DNA from 4 places in the Ramlibacter sp. PS3R-8 genome. Region 3 is predicted to be linked to each of the others. Evidence: predicted binding sites of a transcription regulator. Region 3 holds the regulator's gene; each other region holds the start of a gene.
What was found. Region 3 encodes FNR, which switches genes on or off when oxygen is low (the NO sensors DNR and NnrR bind a similar motif). Its sites were predicted from a motif close to TTGATNNNNATCAA; they were not measured.
Positions count from the first base shown of each region.

Region 1: the regulator FNR is predicted to act here: its motif matches at 3,233-3,246, upstream of WG902_RS08730 (DUF2249 domain-containing protein).
Region 2: the regulator FNR is predicted to act here: its motif matches at 4,157-4,170, upstream of hemN (oxygen-independent coproporphyrinogen III oxidase).
Region 4: the regulator FNR is predicted to act here: its motif matches at 2,836-2,849, upstream of oxc (oxalyl-CoA decarboxylase).

Region 1 is NZ_JBBHGT010000002.1:162,446-168,018, forward strand. Features, by position in the region: gene WG902_RS08715 (CbbQ/NirQ/NorQ/GpvN family protein) at 1-712, opposite strand, end outside; gene WG902_RS08720 (cbb3-type cytochrome c oxidase subunit I) at 709-2,079, opposite strand; gene WG902_RS08725 (c-type cytochrome) at 2,093-2,995, opposite strand; gene WG902_RS08730 (DUF2249 domain-containing protein) at 3,316-3,606, shown strand; gene WG902_RS08735 (nitric-oxide reductase large subunit) at 3,635-5,573, shown strand, end outside.
Region 2 is NZ_JBBHGT010000002.1:136,098-141,670, reverse strand. Features, by position in the region: gene WG902_RS08625 (PAS domain-containing sensor histidine kinase) at 1-277, shown strand, start outside; gene WG902_RS08620 (response regulator transcription factor) at 274-918, shown strand; gene WG902_RS08615 (penicillin-binding protein 1A) at 1,008-3,455, shown strand; gene WG902_RS08610 (CsbD family protein) at 3,526-3,732, opposite strand; gene hemN (oxygen-independent coproporphyrinogen III oxidase) at 4,225-5,573, shown strand, end outside.
Region 3 is NZ_JBBHGT010000001.1:588,523-594,095, reverse strand. Features, by position in the region: gene WG902_RS02790 (hypothetical protein) at 1-800, opposite strand, end outside; gene WG902_RS02785 (phosphoribosyltransferase) at 797-1,453, opposite strand; gene fnr (fumarate/nitrate reduction transcriptional regulator Fnr) at 1,503-2,285, opposite strand; gene WG902_RS02775 (response regulator) at 2,319-2,708, opposite strand; gene WG902_RS02770 (hypothetical protein) at 2,968-3,312, shown strand; gene WG902_RS02765 (LD-carboxypeptidase) at 3,323-4,237, opposite strand; gene tadA (tRNA adenosine(34) deaminase TadA) at 4,234-5,573, opposite strand, start outside.
Region 4 is NZ_JBBHGT010000002.1:90,820-96,392, forward strand. Features, by position in the region: gene WG902_RS08390 (tripartite tricarboxylate transporter permease) at 1-1,281, shown strand, start outside; gene WG902_RS08395 (cytidylate kinase family protein) at 1,295-2,128, shown strand; gene WG902_RS08400 (Crp/Fnr family transcriptional regulator) at 2,174-2,782, opposite strand; gene oxc (oxalyl-CoA decarboxylase) at 2,909-4,633, shown strand; gene frc (formyl-CoA transferase) at 4,750-5,573, shown strand, end outside.

The DNA of each region.
Region 1 (5,573 bases), on a different contig from region 3:
CGGGGATGCCGCTGGCGATCAGGCGGGCGGCGGCGATCATCAGCCGCGTGCTCGGGACTTCGGCGAGACCTCGATCCTGAAGGCCGCGCAGGCGCTGCCCGAGCTCCACCAGGGCACGCGCCTGTGCGGCGTCTACTGCGCCTTCGTGCTGCACGATCTGCGCTTCGCGCTCGGGCGGCGGGAAAGCGAAGTCGAGGGCGACGAAGCGCTGGCGCGTGCTCGGCTTCAGGTCCTTGAGCATGCGCTGGTAGCCGGGGTTGTACGAAACCACGAGCAGGAAGCCGGGCGCGGCGTCCACCGTCTCGCCGGTCTTGTCAATGGGCAGCATCCGGCGGTGGTCGGTCAGCGGATGCAGCACGACGACGGTGTCCTGCCGCGCCTCGACGACCTCGTCGAGGTAGCAGATCGAGCCTTCTCGGACGGCGCGCGTCAGGGGACCGTCCTGCCACGCCGTACCGTCGTGGCGGATCAGGAAGCGCCCCACCAGGTCGCTCGCGCTCAGGTCGTCGTGGCACGAGATCGTGACCAGCGGCCGGCGCAGCCGCCACGCCATGTATTCGACGAAGCGCGTCTTGCCGCAGCCGGTGGGGCCCTTGAGCAGCACGGCCAGTCCGCGCTGGTCGCACTGCTCGAACACCGCCACCTCGTCGGCCGTCGGCAGGTAGTACGGGGCACCGCCGGCAGGCACGGCGCCCGCGTCATGGTCGCTCACCAGGCCGCGGCCGCGCGCACGGCTTCCGCGCCGCTCGCGGGCTGCTCGGTCACCTCCAGCCGCGGCGCGTACCGGAAGAAATCGACGATGAACAGCAGGACCCCCACCGTGAAGACGCTCGCCGTCGCCACCAGCATCAGGAAGTGGACCTGGATCTTCAGTTGCGCGTCCAGGTAGCCCAGCCCCATGATCCGCTCCAGGTAGACCTGACCGATGCCCGCCGTCGCGAACGACAGCGTCATGCCGAACATGCCGGTGAGCTGCAGCCAGAACGACCACCAGCCGAGGGCCGTGCCCGCCTCCGGCCGCCGCGTCATCGACGGCATGGCATAGGTGATCATGGCCATCACGATCATCGCGTAGGCGCCGTAGAAGGCCGCGTGGCCATGCATCGCGGTGATCAGCGTGCCGTGGGTCCACTTGTTGACGCTCGGCCACGTGTGCGCCAGCCCGAGCAGGCCGGCCCCGAACAGCGTGAACACCGCGCTGCCCACCGTCCAGTGCAAGGCGAGCTTGTTGGGGTGCGACAGTCCCGAGCGGCGCATCGCGGAATAGGCGTACATGGCCATGCCCACCAGCGCCAGCGGCTCGAGCGCGCTGAAGATGCCCCCGATCGGCAGCCAGTAAGACGGCACGCCTACCCAGTAGTAGTGGTGTGCGGTCCCCAGGATGCCGGCAAAGAAGACCAGCCCGACGATCACGTACAGCCACTTCTCCATCACCTCGCGGTCGGCGCCGGACAGCCGGATCAGCAGGTAGGCCAAGAAGCTGCCCTGGATCATTTCCCACACGCCCTCGACCCACAGGTGGATCGTCCACCAGCGGTAATAGATGGAGACGGTGTAGTTCTCGTAATGCAGCAGCGCCGGCAGGTACAGCAGCGCCGCCGAGCCCAGCCCGAGGAGCAGCACGCCCTCGGTGGTGGTGAAGCGGCCCGACTTGCGGATGGTCATGCCGATGTTGTAGAGGAACATGAGCATGACGATGACGATCACGATCTTGTGCGGCAACGGCTGCTCCAGCAGCTTGTTGCCCGTGCCCCAGCGGAACAGATAGCCGATGATGGCCGTCACGCCCATGACGACCCACAGCGCCAGCTGGATGTAGGCGAGCTTCGTGCTGTGCAGCTCCGCGCGGGACTCCTCGGGGACGACCCAGTAGGTGGCTCCCATGAAGCCGGTGAGCACCCACACGATCAGCAGGTTGGTGTGGATCACCTTCGTGACGTCGAAGGGCAGGATGTACAGCAGCGGGTCGGGCCCGAGATACTTGGCCGCGGAAAGCAGGCCGAACACCAGCTGCAGCCCGAACAGGGCAACCGCAACGGCGAAGTACCAGTAGGCGACGGATTGGGACTTGTAGCGCATGGACTTCTCCGGCTTACTTCAGCGATGACAGGTAGGCCACCAGATGGTCGAGCTGCGCGGGCGTGAGGCTGGTGCCATAGGTCGCCGGCATGAACGACGTCCCGTTGGCGGAGTACATCGGCCCCGGCACGACGTGCGCGCTCGGGTGGGTGACGGACTCGCGGATGTAGCCGCCCAGGTCCCTGGCCTGGCCCTTGTACTGTCCCGATGCCATGAGCTGCTGCGTACGAGCACTCAAGCCGGCGAGCGAGGGTCCCGCCATGTTGACGCCCGGCGCGACCGAGTGGCAGGCCACGCAGGCAGGCGCCGCCGTGCGGAACACGTTCTCGCCCAACGCCATCGGGTTTTCAGCGCCGGTCATCGGACGCACGCCCGGCGGCGACGTCGCAGTGGCTCCGCCCGACGGCGCGGCTCCGGGCGCACCGGCGGCGGCTGCCTGGTTGTCCGGGGCTTGCGCCGCGGCCTGGTCCGTGCCCGGAAAGGTGGCGCCGGTCACGAGGATCGGCCGTGGTGGCCAGCCCTGATTGTCCACGTTGCTCACCCAGTCGAGGAAGGCGATCAGCGCCTGGATGTCCGGCTCGCTGATGTCCTGCTTGGGCATCAGGCGACGGTGCTTTGTCTCGTCGTAGAACTTCGACGGGTCCTTCATGTACGCGGTGAGGTAGGCCTCGCCGCGCAACTTGGTGATCTTGGTCAGGTCCGGGGCGTAGTACGCGCCCTCGCCGAACAGCGTGTGGCAGTTGATGCAGTTGTTCCTGTGCCAGACGTCCTTGCCGCGCGTGACCTCGGGCGTGATCTTGTCCGCGTTGGTCAGCTTGCCGAACTGGCGGTGGCTGTCCACCGTCAGCCCCAGGAACACCAGCGCGGCCAGCGCGGTGGCGCCGATCGCGAACAACCGGGCTTGTCGCTTGTTCATGGACGCTCCCTCAGACGCTGATGCCGGACCAGTGACGCAGCGAGATGAACGCCGCGTACAGGATGGCCGAGACCATCAGGGCAACTACGACCCAGCTGAACATCTTCAGACCCGCGGACCAGGCTTGCATGAGACCTCCCTTGAGCGCGTCGACAGTGTCGCATCGTTTGGTGCGGGCCGATGCTAACAAAGCCAGGTGGCCGCGTGTTTGCGCATTTCAACTGGTGAGGCTTCCAGTTGACATATGTCAAAGACGGGCATCCAGGTCGCCAGAACAATAGATGCCAATCAAATACATCTTATCGACAGAGGAGCTCCGCATGACTCAGACCGCATCCCGCATCGACGTGCGCACAGTTGCGCCGCGTGACCGCCACCCGCTGATCTTTTCCACTTTCGCCGCGCTGGCGAAGGGCGAAGCGCTGGAACTGGTCAACGACCACGACCCACGTCCGCTGTACTACCAGTTCAACGCCCAGATGCCCGGCCAGTTCGCATGGGATTGCCTGCAAACCGGGCCGGACCTCTGGCGAGTGGCGATCACCCGCACCCAGGACGGCCCCGCGCCGGACGCGGCGGGAAGTTGCTGCGGTGGCGGCTGCGGCGGCTGAGGACCCTCTTTCCAATGGAACAACGATCATGAGAAACAACAATCCCCTCTGGCGCTGGCTGGCACTGATCTTCGTGCTGTCCTTCGGCGCCCTCGGCTACCTGGGCTGGCAGATCCACCTGACCGCTCCACCCATACCCGCGGCGGTGGTCACGACCAGCGGCCAGGTGCTGTTCACCGGTGAGCAGGTGACGCGCGGCCAGCAGGTCTGGCAAGCCGCCGGCGGCCAGCAGCAGGGCAGCGTCTGGGGCCACGGCGCCTATTTGGCGCCGGACTGGTCCGCCGACTGGCTGCATCGCGAAGCCGAAGCGCTGCAGGCACTGCGTGCCAAGGCCATCGTCAGCGATCCCAATGCCTTGAGCGCGGCGGAACGCGGCGCGGTCAGCGGCGCGCTGAAAGAGGAAATGCGGCGCAATACGTACGACGCGGCCACCGGCAAGGTGACAGTGAGCGACGTGCGTGCGCAGGCCATTCGCGAAGTCGCCGCCCACTATGTCGCCCTGTTCGGCGAGGACCCGACGCTCGCCCATCTGCGCGAGCAGTACGCGATGACCGACGGCACCGTGACGGACAAAACCGATCGCGAAGCGCTGACGGCCTTCTTCTTCTGGACATCCTGGGCCGCGGTCACCGACCGCCCGGGCGAGACCGGCTTGTCCTATACGAGCAACTGGCCACACGAGCCCATGGTGGGCAACACCATGACGACCTCGGCCGCGATGTGGTCGATGGTCTCCATCATCCTGCTGCTGGCAGCCATCGCCGCCATGCTGTGGCTGCACGGCGCCAGCAAGCACGAGGAAGAGGCACAGCCGCCCAAGGCCGACCCGCTGATCGGCGTGGCCGCCACGCCGTCGATGAAGGCCACCCGCAAGTACTTCTTCGTCGTGATCGGCCTGATGCTGCTGCAGATCGCCATGGGCATCGTGACCGCCCACTACGCCGTGGAAGGCCAGTCGCTGTTCGGCCTGCCGCTCGCCGAAGTGCTGCCCTATGTGGTGAGCCGCACCGTGCACACCCAGATCGGCATCTTCTGGATCGCCACCGCGTGGCTGGCCACCGGCCTCTACATCGCGCCCATGCTGGGCGGCCGCGAGCCGAAGTTCCAGAAGCTCGGCACCGACTTCCTGTTCTACGCGCTGCTCGTCATCGTGGTGGGCTCCACCGCGTCCGGCTGGCTCGGCACGCTGCAACGCAACGGATTCGACTTCAGTTTCTGGCTGGGCAACCAGGGCCTGGAATTCACGAGCATGGGCCGCGTGTGGCAGATCCTGCTGTTCATCGGACTGCTGCTCTGGGCCACCTTGCTGGGCCGCGCCCTGTGGCCGGCGTTGAAGACGCCGTCGGAAAGCCGCGGCCTGATCGCCATGGTGTTCCTGTCCGCGTGCTGCATCGGCGGCTTCTATGCGACCTCGCTGGTTTGGGGCAAGTCCACGCACTACTCGATGGTCGAATACTGGCGCTGGTGGCTCGTCCACCTCTGGGTGGAAGGCTTCTTCGAGGTGTTCGCCACCGCGGTGATCGCGCTGCTCTTCACCAAGCTGGGCCTGGTGCGCGCTTCCAGCGCGAACCGCGCCATCGTGGCCGAGACCATCGTGTTCCTGTTCGGCGGCATCCTGGGCACGCTGCACCACCTGTACTTCACCGGCACGCCCACGTCGGTCATCGCCGTCGGCTCCGTGTTCTCGGCGCTGGAAGTGGTGCCGCTGACGCTGATCGGGCTGGAAGCGCTGCAGACCTGGAGGCGCTCGCAAGGCACGCCATGGCTTGCCGCGTACAAATGGCCGGTGCTGTGCTTCGTCGCGGTGGGCTTCTGGAACACCGTCGGCGCCGGACTGCTCGGCTTCGCCATCAACCCGCCGGCCTCGCTGTACTACGTGCAGGGCCTCAACATGACGGCGGCCCACGGCCACGCCGCCCTGTTCGGTGTCTACGGCATGCTCGGCATCGGCCTGATGCTGTTCTGCC
Region 2 (5,573 bases), on a different contig from region 3:
CCGGATGGTGCAGGAATCGCTGGCCAACGTGGGCAAGCACGCCAAGGCGCGCAGCGCCCGGGTCGAGGTGCATCGAAGCGGCCACGACGTGGTCCTCAGCGTGCAGGACGACGGCGTGGGCTTTCGCGTCGGCGAGCCGCGCAAGCCGCAGTCCCTGGGCCTGGTGGGATTGCGCGAGCGCGCCCAGTTGCTGCGGGGGGAGGTGCGGGTCGAAAGCAGCCCGGGCGCCGGCACCCGCATCGAGGCGCGTATTCCGATCGCGGGGCCGGTCGCATGATCCGCATCGTCCTGGCGGATGACCACGCGATCGTGCGCGAAGGGCTCAAGCGCATCGTCGGCGACGCGGCCGACTTCAGCGTCGCCGGCGAGGCCGCCGACGGCACGGAAGTCATGCGGGTCGTGCGCGAAACCGATTTCGACGTGCTGGTGCTGGACCTGTCCATGCCCGGGCGCAGTGGCATGGAGCTGATCAAGCTCGTGAAGCAGGAAAAGCCGAAGCTGCGCATCCTGGTGCTGAGCATGCACCAGGAAATGCAGTACGCCGTGCGCGCGATCAAGTCCGGCGCCAGCGGCTACCTGACCAAGGAAAGCGCCCCGGCGCAGCTGGAACAGGCGATCCGCAAGATCGCCGCCGGCGGGGCCTACATCTCTTCGGAAGTCGCGGAGCAGCTGGCGCTGGGGGCCATGCCCGGGGGTGGCACCGCGCTGCCGCACGAAAGCCTGTCCGACCGGGAATTCCAGGTGTTCCGGGCGCTGGTGGCGGGCGAGGCGGTCACGGACATCGCACACCGGCTGAACCTGTCGGTCAAGACGGTCAGCACGCACAAGGCCAACCTCATGCAGAAGCTCGGCCTGTCGAATGCGACGGAGCTGGTGCGCTACGCCCTGAAGCACGGACTGGCCGAACCGCTCAATTAAGGCGAAGGCGCTGCTCCGTCGCGCAGCCGTCCTACAGTCGGGCCACGGCCGCGCCACCTAGATTCGTGCACCACGAGGACACACGAACCATGAAGGTACTCAACGAGGGAGCGATGGCGCGGATGGGCGACCGGGCGCGGCGCCTGGGCGGCTGGTTGCGGCGCCACCCCTTCAAGGCGGCGGCCGCGCTGCCGCTGGCGGCCGTCCTGTACGTCGCGACGCTGTACTTCTTCACGCCGAGCATTGGTGACATCCGCAAGTCCAAGCAGGAGTCCGCCTCGGTGGTGTTGTCCGCGGACGGCAAGGAGCTGGCCACCTTCCGCCGCGCCAACCGCGACTGGGTGAAGCTGTCCGACATTTCACCCAGGGTGACCCAGGCGCTGCTGGCCACCGAGGACAAGCGTTTCTACAAGCACCACGGCATCGACTTCGTGCGCACCGGCAAGGCGGTGGTGAACACGCTGACGGGGGATGTGGAGGGCGGCTCCACGCTCACGCAGCAACTGGCCCGCAACCTGTACCCGGAGCAGATCGGCCGCGCGCAGACCGTGTCCCGCAAGATCAAGGAGGCGATCACGGCGCTGAAGATCGAGGCGATCTACAGCAAGGACGAGATCCTGGAGAGCTACCTCAACTCGGTGTCCTTCCTCTACAACGCCTGGGGCATCGAGATGGCCTCGCGCACCTACTTCGACAAGCCGGCGAGCCAGCTCAACGAGCTGGAGGCCGCCACGCTGATCGGCATGCTCAAGGGAACCGCCTACTACAACCCCGTGCTGAACCCGGAGCGGGCGCTGCAGCGGCGCAACACGGTGCTCGCGATGATGGTGAAGGAAGGCAAGCTGCCGCAAGCCCGCTACGAGAGCCTGAAGACCCAGCCCCTGAAGCTGGATTTCGAGCGCGTGCAGGAAGTCGCCGGGCCGGCGCCCCACCTGACCGAATACCTGCGGCGCTGGCTGACGGAGTGGGCGGACAAGAACGACTACAACGTCTACGCGGACGGCCTGGTGGTCAGGACGACCATCGACTCGCGGCTGCAGGCCATGGCCAACGAGGCCGTCGAGCGGCAGATGAAGCAGCTGCAGGCGGTCGCGGACGTCGAGTGGGGGCGCAGCCGCCTGGCCAGCCTCGGCACCGATCCCGGCGCCTACGTGGCGCAGCGCGCCAGCGTTCGCCCCTTCGAGCATTTCTGGACCACCAACGGCAAGCTGGTCAAGGAGTGGATCCGCGATTCGTCCGAGTACAAGCTGGCCCGCGAGCGCGGCCGCAGCGACGAGGAGGCGGTCGAGCAGCTGCAGCAGGACCGCAGCTTCATCGCCGACCTGCGCAAGCGCAAGACCATGCTGCAAACCGGCTTCCTGGCGATGGACCCGCGGACGGGCGCCGTGCGCGCCTGGGTCGGCAGCCGCGATTATTCGGAGGACAAGTTCGACCACGTGCAGCAGGCGCGGCGCCAGCCGGGCTCGACCTTCAAGCCTTTCGTGTACGGCGCGGCCTTCGAAGGCGGCATGCGGCCCACCGACACTTTCCTGGACGGCCCGGTGGAGATCCGCATCGACCGCAACCAGGTCTGGCGGCCCACCGACATCGACGGCATGACGAACGCGCAGATGACCCTGCGCGAGGCCCTCGCCAGGTCGAAGAACACGGTCACGGCGCAGGTGATGCAGCAGGTCGGGCCGGCGCGGGTGGCGAGCCTGGCCCGTGCGATGGGGGTGCGCCAGAGCAAATTGAACGAAGTGCCGTCGCTGGCGCTCGGCACCAGTCCCGTCACGTTGAAGGAAATGGTGACGGCGTTCGGCGCCATCGCCAACGGCGGCAGCTACATCGAGCCGCAGGTGGTTGCGGCGGTGGAGGACCGCAATGGCAACGTGCTGGAGAGCTTCCAGGCCAGGTCGGAAACGGCGCTGTCCAGCGAGGCCGCGATGACGTTGCTGGATGTGATGCGCGGTGTGATCGACACCGGCACCGCGGCGGGCTTGCGCTCGCGCTTCGGCCTGACCGGCGACCTGGCCGGCAAGACCGGCACGACCCAGGACAACACGGACGGCTGGTTCATCCTGATGCACCCGCAACTGGTGGCGGGGGCCTGGGTCGGTTTCAACGACAACCGCGTTGCGATGCGCAGTTCCTATTGGGGACAGGGTTCGCACAACGCGCTGCTGGTGATCGGCGATTTCGCGCAGCAGGCCGTCAAGGGCGGCGTGCTGGACGCCAAGGCCGCATTCGCCGCGCCGCGCATGCAGGAGCAGGAAAAGCCGCTGATGGACCGGATGGGCGACTGGTGGAGCAACGTGTTCACCACGCCGCCGGCGGACTCCGGAACCGCGGTGGTCACGGTGCCGGTGAAGGCGGAGCCGGCGCCGCCGGTCGAGCCCCCATTACGTGTGCTGTCGAAGCCCGCCGAGGCGGCACCGGTCGACACGATTCCCGGAACGCAGGTGTACAGCGCACCGTCCGCCATGGGCGCGGGGTCTGCGGAGATAACCCTGCCCGTCGGCGAAGCGACAGGCAGCGCCAACGCCCCCTCCCAGTAACGAACAAGCCGGCGCTTGGCCGGCTTCTCCCGCAGGTCGGGTTCCGCAACGCGGGTCCCGACACCACCGATCACTTTTCCAGCTTGCGTTCGCGCTGGACCTCGTCATCGTTGCGCACCACCTCGCGGGCATCGCCCACGGTTTTTTGCGCCTTGCCCTTCGCCTCGCGTGCCGCGCCGCTCAACTGGGTGCTGGTGTCCCCGGTCAGCTTGCCGACTTCCTTCTTGACGGCGCCCGTGACCTGGTTGGTCGCGCCCTTGATCTGCTGCTTGTTCATGGGAATCTCCTTGGTTGGTGATGCCTCCCATGTTGGCGCTGCGACGGCGGATCCGAAGCCGTGCAGGCCGCGTGAGCCCGTGCGGTGCTTCCTACAGCAGAGGATCGCGCGCGCTCATTGCGACTCACGCGCCTGCTGCGTGCGCCACCAGGCCATCAGTTCGCGAAAATTTCCGTTGCAGCGCTGGCTGAGCAATGCTTCGTACGCCAGGGAGCAGGTGGCTGCCGTGCCGAAGTCCAGCAAGGCCTGGCTCGAGGCCCGAGGCAGCCATGGCGAAGGCCGCCAGCACGCGGCGCAGGGCTGTTGCGTTCATCCGGTTCTCCCTGGAGTGCGCGGTTCCGCGAGGATCGGCCGCGCCGCCGGGGTGGCGGATCGGCCGAATCCGACTCGGTGCGTCAGCGCGGGGCTTTTTGAGCGGCGCCGGTTGACTCAGATCAACTGCGGCGGGCGGGCTCCGGCGCACCATGGGGCGGAAACCGGGAAACGCCTGCCATGACCGACCTCATCGATCCCCAACTGCTGCGCAAGTACGACGTGCCGGGGCCGCGCTACACGTCCTATCCCACGGCGGACCGCTTCGTCGAGGCGTTCGGCGCCGGCGATTACCTGCAGGCCCTGTCGCAGCGCCGCGCTGGAACCGCCGGCCTGGCGATGCCGCTGTCGCTGTACGTGCACATCCCGTTCTGCGAATCGCTTTGCTACTACTGCGCCTGCAACAAGATCATCACCCGGCACAAGAGCCGCGCCGCCGATTACCTGCGCTACCTCACGCGCGAGGTGGACTTGCACGCGCAGGTCCTGGGCACGTCCCAGCCGGTGAGCCAGCTGCACCTGGGCGGTGGCACGCCGACCTTCCTGTCGGACGAGGAACTCAAGCAGCTGATGACGATGCTGCGGCGCAATTTCGCCTTCGCGCCGCAAGCGGAGTGCTCGATCGAGGTCGATCCGCGCACGGTGGATGCCGTCCGGCTGCAGGCGCTGGCCGACCTGGGCTTCAACCGCCTGAGCTTCGGAGTGCAGGACTTCGATCCCGACGTGCAGAAAGCGGTTCACCGCGTGCAGCCGTACGAGTCGGTTGCCGCGCTGATGGAGGACGCGCGCCGCATCGGCTTCGAGTCGATCAACATCGACCTGATCTACGGCCTGCCGCTGCAAACGCCCGAGTCGTTCGCCCGCACGCTGCGGCAGGTGTCGGCGCTCAAGCCGGACCGCATCGCCCTGTATGCCTATGCCCACCTGCCGGAGCGCTTCAAGCCGCAGCGCCGCATCATCACCATCGAGCTGCCGGGCGCCGCCGCCAAGGTGTCGATGCTGTCGCAGGCGCTGGCCGCCTTCCTGAGCGCGGGCTACGTCTACATCGGCATGGACCACTTCGCGTTGCCGGGCGATGCGCTGGCGGTGGCCAAGCGGCAGGGCAGGCTGCACCGGAACTTCCAGGGCTACAGCACCCATGCGGACTGCGACCTGATCGGGCTGGGCGTGTCCGCCATCGGCAAGGTCGGCGCCACCTACAGCCAGAACGCCAAGACCCTCGAGGAATATTGCGACCACCTGGACCAGGGCCGGCTGCCGGTGGTGCGCGGGCTGGCACTGTCGCGCGACGACCTGGCGCGGCGCGCGGTGATCATGGCGCTGATGTGCCAGGGGCAGCTGGTGTTCGAGTCGGTCGAGGTCGCCTGGCTGCTGGACTTCAAGACCTGCTTCGCCGCCGAGATGGAGCAGCTGCGCACGCTGCAGGAGCAGGGCATGGTGGTCATCGACGACACCGGCGTGCAGGTGACGGCGCAAGGCTGGTTCTTCGTGCGCGCCATCGCCATGCTGTTCGACAAGTACCTGCAGGC
Region 3 (5,573 bases):
TGCCGCGGATACTTTTCCGTGGCATCGAACCACGCCTGCAGGCGCTTTTCGACCTGCTGCTCGCCCGGCAGCGACAGGGAATCCAGGTAGGCGTCGATGGCCAGGTAGTAGCGCATGGTGTTGCGCTCCACCACGCCGCGCATGCCGCCGACGAACCCGTCGTCTCCAGCCTTCGTGCGGGTGAAGCCCACCTTGTCCTGCCCCTTCGTGCCGAGGTACACCTTCATCGCGATCTCGCTGGCGGCCCCGTGGCTCAGCGCGTAGCCCATGTGCAGGAAGGTGCGGCCGCCTTCCAGCGGCACGGCTTCCGCCATCAGCTGGTAGTCGCGGGTGTCGTACGGACCGTCCACCGCATCCATCTGCACCGACAGGTAGTCGGCCCGGGTCACGGGGGCCTTCCAGCCAAACGCCAGCAACGTCGCGGACGACACCGCCTGCGGCTCCTTCTTGCCGACGCGAACCTCGACACGCGGGCCATCCACACCGTCGGCGCGCCGGCAATGCTTGGTGTTCAGGTGCAGCATGAGGATCTCGCACCAGCGGCCGGGATCGGACAGCGCCCCCCGCACCGACTCGAAGGGATGGTCGAGCACGGCGTACACGTCTCCCTCGATGCGCCGCGAAGCCTCCTGGGACTGCAGCACCACCGGCCCGCCAAAAGCATTCTGGGCGAGCTGCTGCGCCATGCCGGCATGCCGCGCGCGCAGCGCTGCGGGGCCAAGCGGCGCCGCGGCTTGCGCCACGCCGACGAATGACATCGCCAGCAGGCCCGCCGCCGCGCAACGCTTCCAATACTTCATGCTCTCTGGCCCTCCCCTGCGGCCGGGCTGTCCGCCGACCGCAGCAATGCAATGACTTCGTCGTCGTCCAGTTGAGGAAACGACCCGTAGAACTGGCTCACCGCGATGAATCGCCGGGGGGTGTCCAGGCAGACGACTTCGTCCGCATGTTCCTGCACCAGCCTGACGCTTTCCGGTGCACCCACCGGCACCGCGCAAACCAGCCGGGCCGGTTGGCGCTGGCGGACGGCATGCAGCGCCGCGATCATGGTGGCGCCGGTGGCCAGGCCGTCGTCGACGACGATCACGGTCCGGCCCTGGGCATCCTTGCGCAGCCGCCCCGGGGTATAGAGTTCCCGGCGCCGGGCCAGTTCCTGCATTTGCAGCGCTTTCTGCTCCTCGACGTAATCGGGCGTGGCGCCCACGGAAGAGGCTTGCGAACTCAGGTAGACCCAGCCGGACTCATCCACGGCGCCGATGGCGAATTCGGGTGCGCCAGGCGCATGCAGCTTGCGCACGAGCACGATCTCCAGTTCCCCCTGGAGCTCGCGCGCTATCCGTGCGGCCATGGGTACGGCGCCACGCGGAATGGCGAGCACCAGCGCGTTGTGTCCCCGGTACTGCGACAGGGCCGCGGCCAGCCGGCCCGCCGCTTCGATGCGATCCGTGAACATGGAAGCCCTCCTGCCGAACTATACGGCCAGGCGAGCCGGTGCAGGCCGCTTACTGCACGCGCGTCTCGAAGACGCGGGTCAGGCCGTCCAGGTCGCTGATGCGCACGTGTCTCTTGTCCACTTCGAGCAGCCGTTGGTGCTGGAAAGCGGAGAAGGTGCGGCTGACGGTCTCGAGCTTCATGCCCAGGTAGCTGCCGATCTCGGCCCGCGACATGCGCAGGTGAAACTCGGTGGGCGAGTAGCCTCGCGCCTTCATGCGCTGCGACAGGTTCAGCAGGAAGGCGGCCAGCCGCTCTTCGGCGTTCATGCTGCCCAGCAGCATCATCAGGCTGTGTTCGCGCACGATCTCGCGGCTCATCAGGCGGGAGAGGACGTGCTGGAGGTCGGGGCTGGCGGAAGCCAGCTCGCTGAGGTTGGCGTACGGGATCGCGCAGATCTCCGCATCTTCCAGCGCCACGGCGCTGCTGGCATGCTTGCCGGACGCCAGGCCGTCCAGTCCGAGCAGTTCGCCGGCCATCTGGAATGCGGTCACCTGCTCGCGGCCGTCCTTGAGCGCCATGTGCGACTTGAAGGTGCCGCTGCGCACCGCGTAGATGAACTGGAACTTTTCGCCTTCGCGGTAGAGCGCGTCTCCTTCCTTCACCCGCCGCCGCGCGAACCTGAGGCCGTCGAGCCGTTCGACATCGCTGACGGTGAGGCCGCATGGCAGGCACAGGTCCTTCAGGTGGCAAGTGGAGCACTGCGTCTTCAGCGGTGCTGGCGTGGCGGTGCGGGCGAGGTTGGCGGGCGGCATGAAGTGCAGGGGGCTGGCGTGAAGCGCGGCGGATTGCATGGAGGTTCCCTCATCTCTTTGTGTCTGTCGTGCTCAGTGGACGGCGTGGGCGCCCGCGGCGGCGACGGCGACCGCGAGCTGGTCGAATTCGCTACTCTTGTCCAGGAAGCGGGCGGCGCCCTGCCCCAGGTAACGCTTGCGGTAAGCGGGGCCGCAGTTGTTGCTGAAAACGACAAAGGCAACAAGCGGGTCGGCCTGGCGGACGGCTTGCATCACCTGCAGCCCGGTGCCGCCTTCGAGCTGGTGGTCGAGCACCACCACGTCCGGATGGACTTCCAGGATTCCGCTGATGCATCCCTGCGGCGAGCCGGCCTCGCCGACGATGGTGAAGGCGGCGTCCCGCAGCAGGCCATTGACCCGCTGGCGGATGGCGGCCGAGTCGTCCGCGAGGAAGACGGTGACGGGGGCGTTGCGTGGGGCCATGCCGTACTGTCGTTCTTGCCGCCTCGCCCGGCCATCGGCGGTGGCTGAATCGAAGGCTCGGACGGGTCCCAAACGCGACCGGAAGGATGACCAGAGGCGCTAGGAATCGTCCTAGCACACGTGTCTCATGACTCATCCGCTCACACTTTTCGTGAATTGCGTCACCTTTGGATACTTGTCAATCCCCCGTATTGCGAATACGTTGGGGGCCGTCGTACCACTGATAGGCTTGCCCTCGCAGGCAGGCGTCATCTCAAATATGCGTTGGTTCAAAGGAAATCTTCGAAGCAGCATCTACGGGCTGCTCGGCAACCCTGTCGCCCCGAGCGACTCCGTGCTGGACGAAGGCACGGAGGACATCCGCGAGGCGATGCTGTCGCTGCTGGGTGAAGAGGGTGGCCGGCGTTTCGCCAATGTGACGCGGCGGGTCCGTTATGCCAACGACGTGCAGGCGCTGTGGTACCTGCGCGGGGACGTCATGGCGGCCCTGGCGGCCACGCAGGGCGAAGCCTCCGCACGCAGCAAGGTGCTGCACATCACCGAGATGTTCCACGGGCTGCTGCCTGGCAGCCTGAGCTCGCGTCCGAGTCCGCTGACCGGCTGAGCCATCCGCCCTAGTGGCGGTGTCCCCAGATCACGAAAGCGTCGCGGCCTTCAACCGCCAGGGTGACCTTGGCCCCGACAGGCAGGCACACCTTGGTCGGTACATGGCCGAACGGCAGGCCGGTGAGGACCGTCGCCTTCACCTGCGTGCGCAGCCAATCCACCACCGTCTTCAGCCTGAAGCCCTTGTCGTGCGGCACCGGCACCCAGTTGGTGAAATGCCCGAGCAGGATCGCCTTCTGCCGCTGCAGCACGCCGGCATACAGCAGCTGCGTCAGCATGCGTTCGATGCGGTAGGGGTGCTCGTGCACGTCCTCGAGGAACAGGATTCCGCCCTTCACCTTGGGTAGCCACGGCGTGCCCGCCAACGCGGCGACGATGGCGAGGTTGCCGCCCCAGAGCACGCCCTTTTCCTGGAGCGGCTTGGCCATGCGTTCGGCGGCCGGCAGCTGCCATCCGGTGCCCTCGCCCTGCAGCGTGACGAGATCGTCGAAGCACGCCTGCATGATGTCGTCGGGTTCGGGCTCCACGCCGAAGTCCTCCCCGATGGCCGGGCCCGCCCACGTCGTCCGCCCCGTTTCGGCGAGCACCGCGCTCTGGAAGGCCGTGAAGTCGCTGAGGCCCACGAACTGCGTGCCGCCGTCGATCGCCCGGGCGATCTGCTTGTAAGGCAGCTGCGGCAGCAGCCGCGTCAGCCCGTAGCCGCCGCGCGTGATGATCGCGACGTCGGCGCCGCTGTCGGCCGCGCGGCCGATGGCGGCCAGGCGCGTCGCGTCGTCGCCGGCAAAGCGCATGTGGGTCGCGAACACGGCCGGATCGAGCTCCACCTCGTGGCCCAGGGCCTTCAGGCGAGCGACGCCGCGCCGGACAGCGGCCTTGTTTCGCACAGCACTGGAGGGAGAGAAGATGTAGATGCGCTTGGTCACGGGCGGAAGTATCCCACCGCCGCGCGCGCGATCTCCTCGCCATGCTCCTGGACGAAATGGCCGGCCTGGGGCAACACGGTCGGTTCCGGGCAACCCCGGATCTGCTCGCGCAGCGCCTGCATCACGGGCACGCCGAGCACCGGGTCTTGCGCACCCACCGCCATCATCGTGCGACCCGACCAGCGCTCCCGCAGGAAGTCGCGCGCCGCGCGCGACACGGCGGCGCCACCGGCCTCGGGACGCGCGGGCACCATTGCCGGAAAGGCACGCAGGGCAGCGCGATGGCCCAGGTCCGGGAACGGCGCGTCGTAGGCGGCGCACTCCTCCAGCCGCAGGTGCGGGTTGCCGCGCGCGAACAGCCGCCCGATGTCGAACCCCGGGTTCCTGGCGCACATGTCGCGCCAGGCGATGAATCCCGGGCTGAGCGGCGCATCGCCGGTCCCCAGCGTCGTATTCATCACGAGCAGGCCGTCGTAGCGCTCCGGCGCCTCCATCGGCAGTGTCAGCCCGAGCAGGCCGCCCCAGTCCTGGACCACCAGCACGACGTGCCGCAGGTCGAGCCGCTCCACCAGTTCCAGCAGAACCTGGCGATGCCATTCGAAGGCGTGGGTGGCGTCGCGCTTGGGCTTGTCGCTCTTGCCGAACCCCGGCATGTCCGGCGCCACCACGCGGTCGCCGGCTGCCAGGAACACCGGGATCATGCGGCGGTACAGGTAGCTCCACGCCGGGTTGCCGTGCAGGCAGAGCCAGGTGCGGGAGGCATCCGGAGGGCCTTCGTCCAGGTAGTGCATGCGCAGGCCGGCCAGCGACGGCAGGTCGGCGACGTAATGCGGATCCCAGGGGTAGTCCGGCAAGTCGCTGAAGCGATTGTCCGGCGTGCGCAAGGCGTCATCGCGCAAGGGCTGGGCGGCGCCGCGGGCCTCCACGCGGCGGGCGCGGAAAAACTCGGTGAGCAATGCACCGCACTCCGCCGCCAGCACGCCGCCTTCGACGGCGGTCTGGTGGTTCAGGCGGCGCTGCACGAACAGGTCGACCACGGAGCCGGCGGCGCCCGTCTTCGGGTCGGCAGCGGCGTAGACGACGCGCGCCAGCCGCGCGTGCAGCATCGCACCGGTGCACATCGTGCAGGGCTCCAGCGTCACGAACAGCTCGCAGCCATCCAGGCGGTAGTTGCCCAGGGCTTGCGCCGCTTGCCGCAAGGCACGGATTTCGGCGTGCGCGGTGGGGTCGTGCTGCGTGACCGGTGCGTTGTGGCCCCGCCCGACGATCTCGTTTCCGTGCACCACGACGGCCCCGACCGGCACCTCGCCGGCCTCGGCGGCGAGGCGCGCCTGCG
Region 4 (5,573 bases), on a different contig from region 3:
ATCCCCGGCGAGCCGTGGTCGGTGGCGACCACCTTCGACGGCTATCCCATGGCGCAGAAGGGCCAGGCCGCCCAGGCGCTCACCGCCGCCTTCACGTCGTCCTTCATCGGCGCCTTCGTCGCGGTGGTGATGATCACTTTCCTGGCGCCGATGGTTGCGAAGTTCGCGCTGCGGTTCGGGCCGCCGGAGTTCTTCGCCGTGTACCTGCTCACGTTCTGCAGTTTCGTCGGCATGGGCAAGGGATCCCCGTTCAAGATCCTGGCCTCCATGGCCATCGGCTTCGCATTGGCCGCTGTCGGCATGGACACCGTCACGGGGCAGCTGCGCCTGACCTTCGGTGTCGAGGAGCTCATGCGCGGCTTCGACTTCCTGATCGCGGTGATCGGCCTGTTCGGCATCGGCGAGATCCTGCTGTCGATGGAAGAAGGCCTGGCGTTCTCCGGCAAGACGGCCAAGATCAGCCCCAAGGTCGTGCTCGAAACCTGGAAGTCGTTGCCCCAGTACTGGATGACGTCCGTAAGAAGCGCGCTGGTCGGCATCTGGATGGGCATCACGCCGGGCGGCGCGACTCCCGCTTCGTTCATGAGCTACGGCCTGGCCAAGAAGATGTCGAAGGACGGCGCCAAGTTCGGCACCGGCCAGATCGAGGGCGTGATCGCGCCGGAGACCGCGGCGCACGCCGCCGGCACCGCGGCGCTGCTGCCCATGCTGGCGCTGGGCATCCCGGGATCGCCGACGGCGGCCGTGCTGCTGGGCGGCCTGCTGATCTGGGGCCTGCAGCCGGGGCCGCTGCTGTTCGTGGAACAGAAGGACTTCGTGTGGGGCCTGATCGCCTCGATGTACCTGGGCAACCTGGTGGGCCTGGTGGTCGTGCTGACCACGGTGCCGCTGTTCGCCTCGATCCTGCGCATCCCGTTCTCGATCATCGCGCCGATCATCATCGTGATCTGCGCGATCGGCGCCTATACCGTGCACAACGCGATGTTCGACATCTGGCTGATGCTGGCCTTCGGCGTCGTCGGCTATGTCTTCAAGAAGCTCGATTACCCGCTGGCGCCGCTGGTGCTGGCGCTGGTGCTGGGCGACAAGGCGGAAGACGCCTTCCGCCAGTCGATGCTGATGTCGCAGGGCCAGATGTCGATCATGGTGGCCAACCCGCTGGTGGGCGGCATCACCGGCCTGGCGCTGCTGCTGCTGTTCTGGCCACTGATCTCCCGCGTGATCGCCAAGGTGCGGCCGCCCAAGCCGCCCGCGTTCAAGGCGGAACAACCAGTCGACTGAGGAGCACCGCGCCATGCCCGTCATCGCACTGACCCAGGAGATGGGCTCGCTCGCCAAGGACGTCGCGCTGCGGCTGGGGGAGTCCGCGCAGCTGGCCGTCATGCGCAACGAGGTGGTCGAGAACGTCGCCGGCAGGATGCAGGTGCCCGCCAGCCTGATCCGCCGCCTGCGGGAAGGCAAGGCGGGACTGGTGGAGCGCTTGTCGACCGACAAGGACCAGGTTGCCGTGTACACGGCCGAGGAAGTGTTCGCGCAGGCGCTGCGCGGCAACGCGGTGCTGCGGGGCTGGGGCGCCACCTGCCTGCTGCAGCCCGTGCGCCACGTGGTGCGGGTGCGCGTCACGCGCCCGTTTGCGCTGCGGGTCGACTGGGTGATGAACCACCTGGGCACCGACCAGCGTGACGCCGCCGAGTCGGAAGTGCGGCGCAGCGATGCCGCGCACGCCTCGCGCATGAACGCGCAGTTCGGCGTGACCTGGGGCGACCCCCTGCTCTACGACATGGTGCTGAACACGGAACGCATCTCGATCGAAGGTTGCGTCGAGCAGATTCTCGCCCTGGCCGGCCGGCCCGAGTTCCAGGAAACGGCCGAGTCGCGTTCCATCCTGGAAGGACTGGCGCTCAGCGCGCGCGTGCGCGCGGCGCTCAAGGCCAACGAATCGACGCGGGACGTCGACGTGCAGGTGGAATCGCGGGAGGGACGCGTGACGCTGGCGGGCATCGTGGTGAACGAGCGCGAGAAACGGGACACCGGGCAGGTGGCCAAGGCGATCGCGGGCGCGGGAAATGTGGACAACCAGCTGCGCCTGATGACGACCACGCGCAAGTTCACGCACTCCAAGACCTGATGTCGAGGCATCGCGTCCCCGCGCAGGCGGGGACCCGGGCCCTTGCTAGATCTTTCCCCGCTGCTTCAACCGGCTCAGCGTTTCGGCGGAAAGGTTGAGGTAGGACGCCAGTTCCTTCTTCGGCATCCGCTCGGCGAGGTCCGCATGCTTGCGAAGGAACCGCTTGACGCGCCCCGGCGCATCCAGCAGATGCAGGGTGATCGTGTGCGCCATGATGTCGCTCATGACGAACATCACGTCGTATTCGAAGGCCTGCTTCAGGCCGGGATGCTTGTCGATGAATGCGACCCATTCGCGCAGCGGCAGCTTGGCGACGCGCGCCCGGGTGACGCAGACGATGCTGTAGGGAGCAGGCGTGCCCAGCCGCCAGGCGGCGTAGCTGGTTTCCATCTGCCCTTCCTCGGCGAAGCGCAGGATCATTTCCTTGGCTTCCTGGTTGGAAACGACGCGCTTGAGGATCCCTTCGAGGATGAAGTACTGCTCCATCTCGTGCACGCCCTGGTGCAGCAGCGCCTCGCCCTTCTGGCAGTCCACCACCACCAGGTGCGGCTCCAGCTCGGCCATCTGGGCCACCGTCATGCCCTTGAGCACCACGTTATGCGCGAGCTGCACGCGAATGACGTTTCTCTCGGGATGGCTTTCGATGGACGACATGGTGCGGGTGGGCCGGGGAGTCGCCCGAATGGGCAGGTGCAATTCTTCGAAAATTGACCGCAGTCAAGAGGGAAAGCCGACGGCCATTCCTATCATAGCCCGACACCTTTACCAGGACTCTCCCCCATGAGCACCGATACGCAAGAGCGCGCCACCACCGACGGCTTCCACCTCGTCATCGATGCCCTCAAGCTGAACGACATCGACACGATCTTCGCCCTGCCCGGCATCCCCATCACCGACTTCCTGCGCATCTCGCAGGCCGAGGGCATGAAGGTCATCTCGTTTCGCCACGAGCAGCACGCGGGCAACGCCGCCGCGGCCGCCGGCTTCATCACCGGCAAGCCGGGCATCTGCTTCACCGTGTCCGCGCCCGGTTTCCTCAATGGCCTCACCGCGCTGGCGAACGCCACCACCAACTGCTTCCCGATGATCCTGGTGTCGGGCTCCAGCGAGCGCGAGATCGTCGACCTGCAGCAGGGCGACTACGAAGAGATGGACCAGCTGGCCATCGCCAAGCCGTTGTGCAAGGCGGCCTTCCGGGTGCTGCACGCCGAAGACATCGGCGTCGGCATTGCCCGCGCCATCCGCGCCGCCGTGTCCGGCCGTCCGGGCGGCGTGTACCTGGATTTGCCGGCGAAGCTGTTCGCGCAATCGATGGACGCGGAAGCCGGCAAGAAGTCGTTGATCAAGGTGGTCGACCCGGCGCCCAGGCAGATTCCCGCGCCGGACGCGATCAAGCGCGCCGTGGACTTGCTGAAGTCCGCCAAGAAGCCGTTGGTGATCCTTGGCAAGGGCGCCGCCTATGCGCAGGCCGATGCCGACATCAAGACCTTCGTCGAAAAGAGCGGCATCCCCTACCTGCCGATGTCCATGGCCAAGGGCCTGCTGCCGGACAACCACAGCCTGTCCGCCTCCGCCGCGCGCTCGTACGTGCTGGCCGAAGCAGACGTCGTGATGCTCGTCGGCGCGCGCCTGAACTGGCTGCTGTCGCACGGCAAGGGCAAGACGTGGGGGGGCGGCTCCTCCAAGGAAGCCGGCAGGCAGCAGTTCATCCAGGTCGACATCTCGCCGACGGAGGCCGACAGCAACGTCGCCATCGCCGCCCCGGTGATCGGCGACATCGGCTCGTGCATCGCCGCCTTCAACCAGGCGATGGGTTCCGGCTGGCAGAAGCCGCCCGCCGACTGGACGGGCGCGATCGCCGAGCGCAAGGACAAGAACCTGACCAAGATGCAGGAAACGCTGTCGAAGAACCCGCCGGTCATGAACTTCCACAGCGCGCTGAACGTGGTGCGCGACACGGTCAAGGCGAACCCGAAGGCCTACCTGGTGAACGAAGGCGCCAACGCGCTGGACTTCACGCGCTCCATCGTCGACATGTACGAGCCGCGCCGCCGCCTCGACGTGGGCACGTGGGGGATCATGGGCATCGGCATGGGCTTCGCCGTCGCGGCCGCGGTCGTCACGGGCGAGCAGGTCATCGCCGTGGAAGGCGACAGCGCCTTCGGCTTCAGCGGGATGGAGGTGGAAACGATCTGCCGCTACAACCTGCCGATCTGCGTCGTCGTGATGAACAACAACGGCATCTACAAGGGCACCGACGTCAACCCGCATGGCAACGCGATGGCCCCGACGCAGTTCGTCAAGAACGCGCGCTACGACATGATGATGCAGGCCTTCGGCGGCGTCGGCGTGGTGGCCAAGAACCCGGAAGAACTGAAGAAGGCGCTGGACGAAGCCGTCGCCTCGCGCAAGCCGACGCTGATCAACGCGTTCATCGACGAGAGCGCCGGCACCGAGAGCGGCCGCATCACGTCGCTCAACCCCGCCGCGGCCAAGAAGAAATGAAGTTCGTCATCCCCGCGCAGGCAGGGAACCAGCGCTCCCGAATTCAGGAAGCCCTGGGCCCCCGCCTCCGCGGGGGTGACGGAAGCGGATTCGAAACTTTGAGATAGGAAGAAGAAATGGGCAAAGCACTCGACGGCGTCAAGATCCTCGATTTCACGCACGTGCAATCCGGCCCCACCTGCACGCAGCTGCTGGCATGGTTCGGCGCGGACGTGATCAAGGTGGAGAAGGCCGGTGAAGGCGATGCGACGCGCGGCCAGCTGCGCGACATCGAGGGCGTGGACAGCCTGTATTTCACGATGCTCAACCACAACAAGCGCTCCATCACCCTGGACACCAAGAATCCCAAGGGCAAGGAAGTGCTGATCGAGCTGATCAAGCAGTGCGACGTGCTGGTCGAGAACTTCGCCCCCGGCGCGCTGGACCGCATGGGCTTCTCGTGGGAGAAGATCCAGCAGATCAACCCGCGCATGATCGTCGCGTCCGTCAAGGGCTTCGGCCCCGGCCCGTACGAGGACTGCAAGGTGTACGAGAACGTCGCCCAGTGCGCCGGCGGCTCCGCCTCCACCACCGGCTTCGACGACGGCCCGCCGCTGGTGACCGGCGCGCAGATCGGCGATTCGGGCACCGGCCTGCACCTGGCGCTGGGCATCGTGGCCGCGCTCTACCAGCGCAACACCACCGGCCGCGGCCAGAAGGTGCTGGCGGCCATGCAGGACGCCGTGCTGAACCTGTGCCGCGTCAAGCTGCGCGACCAGCAGCGCCTGGACCGCACCGGCGTGATGCAGGAGTACCCGCAGTTCCCCGACAAGGAATTCGGCGACGCCGTTCCGCGCGCGGGCAACGCCTCCGGTGGCGGCCAGCCGGGCTGGATCCTCAAGTGCAAGGGCTGGCAGCACGACCCGAACGCCTACATCTACTTCATCACCCAGGCGCCGGT